2 regions of the Mechercharimyces mesophilus genome follow, and region 1 is predicted to be linked to the other one. Evidence: riboswitches for the same ligand, from Rfam matches in the RefSeq annotation. Region 1 holds a riboswitch; the other holds the start of a gene.
What was found. Region 1 has a riboswitch for FMN ahead of ribD (bifunctional diaminohydroxyphosphoribosylaminopyrimidine deaminase/5-amino-6-(5-phosphoribosylamino)uracil reductase RibD). Riboswitches for the same ligand answer to the same signal wherever they lie in the genome.
Positions count from the first base shown of each region.

Region 2: linked by a shared signal. The riboswitch ahead of ribB (3,4-dihydroxy-2-butanone-4-phosphate synthase) and the one ahead of ribD (bifunctional diaminohydroxyphosphoribosylaminopyrimidine deaminase/5-amino-6-(5-phosphoribosylamino)uracil reductase RibD) in region 1 are both predicted to bind FMN.

Region 1 covers NZ_JCBAPH010000001.1:920,062-925,587, forward strand. The annotation lists gene AC6RGY_RS04685 (SBBP repeat-containing protein) at 1-689, shown strand, start outside; gene AC6RGY_RS04690 (COX15/CtaA family protein) at 1,061-2,035, shown strand; FMN riboswitch at 2,203-2,347, shown strand; gene ribD (bifunctional diaminohydroxyphosphoribosylaminopyrimidine deaminase/5-amino-6-(5-phosphoribosylamino)uracil reductase RibD) at 2,580-3,701, shown strand; gene ribE (riboflavin synthase) at 3,686-4,336, shown strand; gene AC6RGY_RS04705 (bifunctional 3,4-dihydroxy-2-butanone-4-phosphate synthase/GTP cyclohydrolase II) at 4,353-5,526, shown strand, end outside.
Region 2 covers NZ_JCBAPH010000003.1:161,095-166,620, reverse strand. The annotation lists gene AC6RGY_RS10625 (redoxin domain-containing protein) at 1-34, opposite strand, end outside; gene AC6RGY_RS10620 (peroxiredoxin) at 131-679, opposite strand; gene AC6RGY_RS10615 (SOS response-associated peptidase) at 932-1,612, opposite strand; FMN riboswitch at 1,838-1,987, shown strand; gene ribB (3,4-dihydroxy-2-butanone-4-phosphate synthase) at 2,214-2,864, shown strand; gene AC6RGY_RS10605 (M56 family metallopeptidase) at 3,109-4,992, shown strand; gene AC6RGY_RS10600 (BlaI/MecI/CopY family transcriptional regulator) at 5,027-5,398, shown strand.

The sequences.
Region 1 (5,526 bases):
GCAATGGCATCTCTCTGGATGATGATGGGAATGCTTATGTAACTGGATCAACCACCTCAGCAAACTTCCCCACCACCCTCAATGCTTTTCAGACAATGTTGGGGGGGACTGAAAATGTCTTTGTGACCAAGTTCAATGCGAACGGAAACGCCCTGGTGTATTCTACTTACTTAGGAGGAAATCAATTTGATGTCGGCAACGACATTGCAGTGGATTCACTTGGAGCAGCTTGGGTGACGGGTTACACACTGTCCAATAACTTTCCGCTAACATCTAATGCTTTTCAAGACAGCCTAACTGGAACTCAAGATGCCTTTATCACGCAACTTAGTTTTTTGGGTCAAGGACTTTCTTTCTCATCCTATCTAGGGGGTCGCAATATAGATCAAGGATTGAGTGTGGCCCTTGACACGCTCGGTAATGCTTATTTTACAGGAAGTACAAATTCGTCGAACTTCCCTGTCACTTCTAATGCTTTTCAGAGTATTTTTGGAGGAGGTTCCGATGCCTTCGTTATGAAAATAGGGGAATTGCCCCCTATTGTTGCAACCGGTCCAGCGGGCCCAACGGGTCCGACTGGTCCAATTGGTCCAACAGGTGCAATAGGAATGCCAGGTCCACGAGGGCGACGAGGACCAAGAGGGCCGAGAGGACCGCGTGGTACGGATGGAGGAGCAATGGGGCTGTAGCATCCTAAGCAGGGTTTTTCAGGGGAAGTTTCATATCATGATAGTTGATAGGGAAGTTGAATCAGCATTCTGTCCTGGCCAATCAAAATTGTAACGGCCAGTAAAATAGAGTGCTTTTATTTTTGTATGCTACCTTTGTCTGTGACTATCTTGTGCCGAAACGATAGCCTGTGCATGATGGATTTGTGTGTTGTGGTAGAATAAATAGCGATGTTGTGATGCTGACTCTTTATAGAAAATAGGAAATCTTCGATGCCTCCAGGACAGCGGAATGAATGAAAGTCGTTCCGAGAATAAAGGAGAGTAAGCGAGATTTAAAAAACTTAAGTGAGCAATGATTCGAGATATATGTTGTGAAGGAGGGGGTACAAATGCACCGTTCGTTAAAAGGATTTTCCGTATTTGCTGCTTTTAGCACCTATCTCATTTTACTTATGGGAGCACTGGTTACCAAGACAGATTCGGGAGAAGGTTGTGGGCGAACGTGGCCCTTTTGTCATGGTGAGGTCTTCCCTACCTATGCGACGGTAACCACGATGATTGAATATAGTCATCGCGCAGTTTCAGGACTTGTCGGTCTGGTGGTCGTCGTTCTTGCCATCTGGTCATGGCTGGCCTTTCGTCAGGATCGCACGGTGAAATTTCTCGGCTTTACGAGTGTCTTTTTTATCATCTTACAAGGACTACTGGGAGCCGCTACGGTGGTTTGGGGGCAAGACGGTACGGCATGGCGTGAAGATATGACGATGGCGCTCCACTTTGGATTCTCTCTTATCTGTTTCGCCGCGGTTGCCTTATTATCCATTTATTTATTTCAAAAGACAGCGGGACGAGTGATGGAGGCAAAGGAGAAGCGCCGGGGCTTAAGTAACCGTTTGCGAACATTCATCTGGGTGTATGCCTGTTATGTTTATCTAGTGATTTATACTGGTGCTTATGTTCGTCATGCTGGAGCTACCATGGGATGCCCTTCATTTCCTCTCTGTGGGGATCGCTTCCTCCCTGACCTGATAACTCCTGCGGGAGTACAAATTACGCACCGTCTATTTGCGATAGTGGCTTGGTTGTTGGCATTGATGTTGATGGTATGGATCATCCGTCACTATCGAGAGCGACGTGACTTGTACTGGGGAAGTGTTCTCGGGTTTCTCTTTGTTACATTGCAAGCGGCCAGTGGAATTTCGATTGTCCTCCTTCCCGTGCGCTATTATTTGATGATGGCATTAACTCATACCACCATTGTATCGCTCTTTTTTGCCGCCCTCTGCTATCTATGCATGCAAGTAGGATGGCCGTGGAAGAAGGGCAATAAGGTATCGACGAAAGAGAAGAACTCATCGGTATAATGTTCCTTTGACCATTCTAATGAAGAGAGTCCCTTTCTCGAATAGAGGAAGGGGCTTTTTGGCTTCTTTCGTTATGGATGATCTTGCCCATATCTTAATATTGAATAGACATTCATTACGCAATCCAGTATACTTACGGTAGATGTACGAAAGTAAATAGCATACTGTACATCCTTCGGGGCTGGGTGAAAATCCCGACCGGCGGTGATAGGGAAGTCTTGCACTCCCCTTCAGTCCGTGACCCGCAACTTTGCGGTGGATCCGGTGCAACTCCGGGGCCGACAGTGAAAGTCTGGATGGGAGAAGGGTGAACAGGAGCGGTCACGATGAATGATAGCGATGAGTGCAGTTTACTTGATTGGTAATTTTTACTATTCGAGGTTTCTTTACGTGTGCGCTCATTTGTCATCAGAATCGATTGAGATTGTTGTCTAAGAGATGACGCTTCTTTGCGTTGTCGCTAGATATGGACCCTCCTGATTCCCTCATGAAAAAGCCTCGAAACGAATCGGGGCTTTTTTTGATGAATGGTGGGAGGCTATAGATGAATCGACACGAAGAATGGATGCAATTGGCGCTTACCTTGGCAAGCAGTGCCCAAGGACAAACATCCCCCAACCCGATGGTTGGTGCGGTGATTGTGAAAAATGGACAATTAATTGGCAGTGGAGCCCATCTAAAAGCAGGAACGCCGCATGCGGAAGTGCACGCACTGGCGATGGCGGGAGAAAACGCAGCTGGGGCGACGCTTTATGTTACTTTAGAACCTTGTAGTCATTATGGCCGGACTCCCCCTTGTACGAACGCCGTCATCGATGCCCGTATCGCCAAAGTAGTGGTTGGCGTAGAAGATGCCGATGAGCGCGTGGCTGGTACAGGCATTGAGCGCCTGCGTCAAGCGGGAGTGGAAGTAGAAGTAGGCGTATTAGAAGAGGAATGTCGGCTACTAAATGAAGCTTATTTCCATCATCGCCTCACCGGTCGCCCACTGGTGACGCTGAAGACGGCGATGACTTTGGATGGCAAAATTGCGACAGCAACAGGGGATAGCCAATGGGTGACCAATGAGCAGTCGCGAGCAGCTGTCCATCGCATGCGTCATGACAGGGATGCGATCATGGTGGGTATTGGTACCGTGCTGGCGGATCGCCCTCGTTTGACCACACGGTTGCCGGAAGGGGGCAAACACCCCATCCGTGTGATCGTCGATTCTACTCTGAGAATTCCGTTGGATACACCCGTGGTGGATACGAACGAAGCGGAAACATGGGTCTTCTGTACGAACCAAGTAGACGAGAAGAAAAGAGAACAGCTGGAGAAGAAGGGTGTCAAAGTGATCCCTTGTGGAAGTGGAGCACGTGTCGATCTGGATCAGCTTTTTACCTATCTGGGTAAGCAGAATATCCTGTCGGTCTTGGTAGAAGGAGGCGGTAGGTTAAATGGCTCCCTTCTGACTGCCGGCCTGATTGACCAGGTAGTGGCGTTTGTCGCCCCTAAATTACTTGGTGGTTCAAGCAGTCCAACTCCGATCGAGGGGACGGGCTTTGAACAAATGAAGGACGCAGTTGAGCTGGAAAACCTTACGCTAAAAACCTACAAGGATGATGTAATGATCAAAGGAGACGTGAAAAAGGAAAGCGAGGGTGATTCATGTTTACAGGACTGATAGAAGAGGTCGGCACGGTTCGTCAGAAGAGGCAACAAGGATTGACGATGAAACTGACCATTGGCTGTAAAAAGGTGCTGGAAAATGTGAAACTGGGTGACAGCATCGCTATCAATGGGGTTTGTCTCACGGTGGTTCGCTTTGACCATGATTCATTTACAGCGGATGTGATGCCAGAGACGATGTTGCATACGCAATTGGGCGCACTACGGAGTGGCTCTCTCGTCAACTTGGAACGGGCGATGGCAGCGGGTGACCGTTTTGGTGGTCATTTTGTGCAAGGTCATGTGGATGGGGTCGGTGAGATCGTACAACGCAAGCCAGTGGAAAATGCCATCCTCTTCCGTTTGCAAGTACCCTCTACGTTGACCCGCAATATGATTGAAAAAGGATCAGTAGCCCTAAATGGGATCAGCCTGACTCTCTTTGAGGTATCGAGTGACCATATTGCGGTTTCGATTATCCCGCATACCTTGGAAGAAACGCAATTGCAGCAAGCCAGTGTGGGTGATTCAGTTAATATTGAGTGCGACATGATGGGGAAATATATACGGAAGCAGTTGCAAGAGCTGATTAAAGAACCAGGTGAAGAAGGAATAACGAAAGAGAAACTAACGAGTCTAGGTTTTGCCTAAAAAGGGGGATAACGAAATGGATGCATTTCACCCGATTGAGGATGCCATTTATGATCTGATGCAAGGGAAAGTGGTTATCGTTGTAGATGATGAGGACCGTGAAAATGAAGGGGATTTTGTTGTTTTAGCAGAGAAAGCGACGCCAGAGGTTATCAATTTTATGATTACGCACGGTCGTGGTTTGGTTTGTACACCCCTCACAGCTGAACGGGCACAAGAATTGGATTTGCCCCTCATGGTTAATCACAATACGGATACGCACGGTACCGCTTTTACGGTTTCCGTGGATCATCATGAGAGTACGACAGGAATTTCTGCTTATGAACGGGCGGACACGATTCGTGCTCTGATTGATCCTCATGCGAAGCCTCGTGATTTCCGCCGACCGGGACACATCTTCCCTTTGATTGCAAAAGAGGGTGGGGTATTACGGCGCGCCGGTCACACGGAAGCTTCCGTAGATTTGGCACGGATGTGCGGTTCTTATCCGGCAGCGGTCATCTGTGAAGTAGTGAAGGAAGATGGAACGATGGCTCGTGTACCTGATCTGATGGAGATTGCGCGTGAGCATGACTTGAAAATGATTACGATTCAAGACCTCATTCAATATCGGAACAAAAAAGAGAAGCTAGTAGAACGGGTTGCCTCGGTGCGGATGCCGACTGCCTTTGGCGATTTTCGAGCGGTTGGTTACAAAAATGAAGTGGATGGCAAGGAACATGTAGCTCTCGTCAAAGGAGAGATTGACCCGACGAAGCCCGTAATGGTACGTGTCCACTCGGAATGTTTAACCGGTGATGTCTTCGGTTCGTATCGCTGTGACTGTGGGCCACAACTCCACACAGCACTTGCGCAAATCAGTGAAGAAGGTTCAGGCGTCCTTCTATATATGCGGCAAGAAGGGCGCGGGATTGGGCTGTTAAATAAACTACGTGCCTACGAGTTACAAGAACAAGGGTATGACACGGTGGAAGCCAATGAGAAGTTAGGGTTTGGTCCTGACTTGCGGGAATACGGGATTGGTGCGCAAATTCTGCGGGATCTCGGCGTGAGTCAGATGCGTCTTCTCACCAATAACCCGCGTAAAATCACGGGATTGAAAGGGTACGGTTTAGAAGTGGTCGAAGTCTTACCTATTCAAATGCCTGCCAATATCAATAATGAACAATATCTATATACGAAGAAAAGCA
Region 2 (5,526 bases), on a different contig from region 1:
CTGCAAGTTCGGGCATGTCTGTACGTAAACGCATTGGCATAAAAATACCTCCTCTTCATCATGTTCTTTTTCCATTGTTGAAAAGGCCTAACAACATTCGTTAGACCTTTTCATAAGTATTTAACATTCTTTATGATTTAACAAGATGCTTGTCGCCTGGCTTCCAGTCGGAAGGACAGAGACCACCCGATTGAAGTGCGAGCAATACACGAAGGGTTTCATCTACGCTACGACCCACGTTATCATCCGTTACCACTTGATAACGCAAGATACCTTCTGGATCAATGATGAAGAGACCGCGCTGTGCAATGCCTTCTTCTTCGATCAGCACACCGTATTCACGGCTTACTTTGTGGTTATGATCTGCTGCAAGCGGATACTTCACTTCTCCGAGACCATTCTCATCGCGGGAGGTATTGATCCAAGCACGGTGAGTAAAAACAGTGTCGGTGCTTACACCGATGATTTCGGTATCAAGGTCAGCAAATTCTTCGTAGCGATCGCTCAATGCCGTAATTTCAGTGGGACATACGAAAGTGAAGTCCATCGGGTAGAAGAAGAGAATAACCCATTTCCCTTCATAATCAGATAGCCTTACTTTTTCATCTAAAGTTTCGAGGTTTTTGGTGCTTTCCATTTCAAAATTAGGTGCTGGAAGCCCTACAAGACGATTCGCCATGTTTACCTTCCTCCTATACCATCTTTTAAGTATTCGGGAGAGAGCATGCTTCAATCCCCCCTTAACCAATCTCTTGATCGAGGGAGAATAAGCTGACCGCTCACTCTTATCAATCCTATTCCTACCTTACCACTGGGTCTGTTTACAGTCAATACTATCTTAAACTCAATATTATTTGCGAACCATTTTCGTTCATTGATTGTCACTTTCACTACTATCATTTATTTTTATCAAAGTAAAGAGTCCCCTGATTTACACGGGCTCAATACAAGCCGGCTGATCATTTCTGGGTGAATTAACCATCTTCGCTACGGGATAGCTCTTGAGAGCATCAGCCGATAACCCGTTCAATAAGGTTAGCAGTCTCTCTGTTTGCCCGGATTCATGATGGATCCACGTCTCTTCCTCCTCTTGCGGAAGAATCACCGGCATACGGTGATGGATTGAGCGAAACGACGCATCCGCTTCCCGTGTGATAATCGTGAAGGTTCTCCGTTCTTCTCCGCTTTCAGACTTCCACTCGTCCCATAAGCCCGCAAAAGCAAACAGACCTCCTTCTTTTTTCACCACACGAAAAGGCACTTTTCCTCCCTCATCTGTCTGTACCCATTCATAGAATCCATCCGCAGGTACGAGACAGCGATGCCGACGAAACGAACGACGGAATGCTGGCTTCTCTAATACGGTCTCGCTTCGCGCATTGATTAAGCGACTTCCCATCGTTTCATCTTTCGACCAACGTGGAATCAGTCCCCACTGCATCTCTTTTAACTGCCGTTCCCGCGTCTCACTATCTTCCACAACAACCGGAAAAGCTTGTGTTGGTGCCACATTATAGCGAGGAGCAAACTCTGCTTGCTCCTTATCCATACTTACATGAAAACGATCTAGTACCTCCGAAAGTTCCACCGTCAGACTAAACCGTCCACACATTGGCATCCCTCTTTTTTAAAGTGACTTCTTCCCATGACATAACTTACACTCATGGCTTTCTTTCCGAAACTCCGAACGCACGCAGACAGAATGATTCTATAGTCTCTACCTACCCCCTTTATCTTATGTTATAAACTTCTCTTGCAAGAATTGTAAGACTTCATTCGATATATAGGAGAATCTTTCCTCTATTCTCCTTCTTTGTTATACTCAAAGCGAACTCAAATCAACCTTCGGGGCAGGGTGAAATTCCCGACCGGCGGTGATCACCGTACGACGGTAGTAAGCCCGCGACTCGCGGTTTCCTAGAGAAAGCGCGACTGACTTAGTGAAACTCTAAGGCCGACGGTATAGTCCGGATGGGAGAAGGGTGCAAGCATTGCCTTTTTTAAAGAATATAACGGCAGTGCTTCTTTCTGCATGTCTCTCTCGTACCTTGTATACCACCTTTCAGAGTGGTAACTTCAGCAGGAGAAGTACTCTCTTTTTAGGAGGAAGGGACGGAGAAAATTATGATCGCTATTGTCTATCAGGGTACGGGATGAACATGTTCTTTTTCCAGGTTGCATTTGGTTCAAAAATCGAGAGAGGGGATTTTTGAATGAAACAAGTAGCCGTGAGCAAGATGAAGCTCGCCATAGAAGCCATCCAACAAGGAAAGATGGTCATCATTCAAGATGATCAGAGTAGGGAAAATGAAGGTGACCTCGTCATGGCGGCCGAGCACGCGACTGGGGAAGCCATTAACTTTATTGCTCAATACGCACGAGGGCTCATCTGTACGCCGATGATTAAGGAGCGACTTCATGCACTCGGTCTTCCACAGATGGTGCAGGAAAATGAAGAAAGTTTACGAACCGCTTTCACTCTCTCTGTTGATGCCAAAGAAGGAGTGACGACGGGCATCTCAGCTTATGAACGTGCCCACACGATCCGCCAGCTTGTCAATGTCCACTCTACGTCCACCGATTTCGTTCGACCTGGACACGTCTTTCCACTAGAAGCTCGATCAAATGGCGTGCTGGAGCGACGGGGGCAAACAGAAGCCTCTATCGACTTGATGCGACTGGCAGGCTGTCGACCGGCTGCCGTCATCTGTGAGATCATGAATGAAGACGGAACGATGGCACGTCGTCCCGAACTGGAACGTTTCGCGGAAAAACACGAGTTGATCTTATTAACAGTACAGGATGTAGTAGACTTTCGGATGGAGAATGGGTTGCTTTCATGGAATGCCACTCAGGAGGCTTAGGAGCCTACCACAGTCGATAAAAGAAATAACAAAAGAGAAGCTCCTCATTCCATAGGAAAGAATAACTGGCTGGCCCCTTTCATTCATAGGGGGCCTTTTTGCTATACTGCTTTTTTAAGATCATCTTATCTTAAAAAGGGGTTGACAATGATAGACTACAACTGTAGTCTATTTATAAAGAACTGATTACAGTTGTAGTCTTAAACTCCTGGGATGCTATTTTCTTAGAAAGGAGAATATCAGTTTGCCCATCCATGCATTCATTGAAATAGCCAGTTGGGTCCTAGCCACCTCAATCTTGGCGATCCCTCTCATCGGATTGATCATTATTGTGAAAAAAGTACTTCCCCAAAAACTGAAAGTAGAATGGCATTACCTACTCTGGTTTATCTTGCTCGTACGTCTACTTGTTCCATGGACATTGGAAACCCCTTTTAGCATATACAATCTCTTTACGACTCTGATAGAACAAGAGCAATCACCCATTCCCTCTACTGACTCGCTTGATCAAGTAAACAGGGATGAAATCCTAGTAATCCCCAATACGAATGATATGAAGAATGGTAAAAATAATACGGCCGTTCCACAAACGGACATTCCTTGGGTAACACTAACATTGGTGGGGATTTGGCTCATAGGAATCATTTTTCTTACCTACTATCTTGTCCGTGAACAAAGGCGTTTTTCAAAAATCATCTATCAGGAGGTCTCTCCTCCAACACAGGAAATCATCGGTCTCTTGGACGATTGCAAATCCAAGTTAAACATTCGCCGAAAAATTCATATCAATTTCAGTTCATCTATTCAATCCCCTACTTTGTATGGAGTTTTCCGTCCGAAGATACTCCTACCGCAGAAGCGGTTACAGTCTTTTACTCACACTGAACTGCGGATGGTATTGCTCCATGAACTGGTTCATTATAAACGAAAAGACGTGCTTAATAATATCATGTGGACTGTCGTCCTCATCATCCATTGGTTTAACCCTCTCCTCTGGTATAGCTATCGACTCATGCGGGAAGATCAAGAATTAGCTTGCGATGCTAACACTCTTACGTATCTAAAGCGAGAGGAAGCCACTTTATATGGCTATATCATAATCAAGTTATTGGAAAGAGACGCACTTCCCTTGAGAAACCCCATTATCGCCAATTTTTCCGCAAATAAATCCCAAGTGAAAAGGAGAATCTTTATGATTAAGTCGTTTCAACCTCGCTCTTGGAAATGGTCTATTCTTGGCTTAGTCTGTATCATTGCTGTCGGATGCGCTTCCCTAACAACTGCACAACCGACTAAGGAAGAACCCACGGAACAAGCTCTGACATCTAGTGAACAACAGCGTTCGGATCCGAAAGATATCAGTAGTATGGTAATGGATAAATTGGATTCAGAAGGATTCCGCGTCCAAGCAGTGGGATCCGTAGTATCAGGTAAAGAATTTGAGGTCAATTTGTTTGGAACGAAAGAAGAAGTAAAGGCTGTGGAAAACGAAGTAAAAGAGTTGATACATGAGGTATTCCAATCTAAAGGCTATGATGATTATAAAATAGAAGTAACTCACTTTAATGAAGAAGAGTTTTCAAGAGAGACACCACATTCAAAAGAAGATGATAAAGATTCGGATGTAGTCCACAATATCCGTACTAAACTAGATGAACTCGGGTACTTTTCCCAATCCGTCAGCTACAATGGAAATAGCTTTACCATGCAAATCGATAAAAATGAATCAGAAGAAAGGAAATCACAAATAAAAGCCATTATTCAGAATGAATTTGCAGAAAGTAACGTGAATGAAGAGGTTTCAATCAAATTAATTCCTCTGGATAGGGAAAAAGAAAAGCTGGAGAATAAATGGAGAAATCTGATGGGAAATCCTTTTTTCTCCGAAGAGCTCCTTTACAGTTCAGAATACAAGGTTGAAGCTTCTAACTACAAGATAAAGGGAAAGACCACACTGATCCAAATCCGGACTTCAATTACTAGTGACCATCCAGAAGCAGCTCAGCATGGCAGAAAAGTGGAAAAGAAAGTCCAGGATTTCCTCAACACCAAAGAAGCCAAAGATATCATCACTGGAATACCTTATGAGATCATTATTAATAGCAAAGATGGAGAAAAAATCAACTGATTAAATAGAAACAAACTCAAAGGAGATGCACTTTATGTATAACACTCCCAGGATCTCAGAAGCTGAGTGGGAAGTGATGGAGATCTTTTGGTCCCACTCGCCCGCTACAGCTAATGAAGTGATGCAGGCACTTTCCCATACTGACTGGAAACCGACAACCATCAAGAGCCTAATTAGTCGCTTGGTAAAAAAAGAAGCTCTCAGTTTTGAACAAAAAGGAAAGACCTATCTCTACTATCCCTTGGTAAGTAGAGAAGCCTGCTTGAAGAAAGAAAATCGGTCTTTTCTACAACGACTGTATGGAGGAGCGCTGAAACCGATGCTCGTCAACTTCCTCAAAAATGAGAAGCTGAGCGAGGAAGATATTGAAGAGCTGAAACGAATACTCGAGGATAAGAAAGACTAACCCCCACAAAACCCAGGATTGAGGTGATTTAAATGGTGAAATGGTTCTAACTTATTTGCCCAAAAGCATGGTCAATTCCTAGAAGAGAAAGTAGTAAACATGACATGAAGTACCTCTAAGTCTCCCAT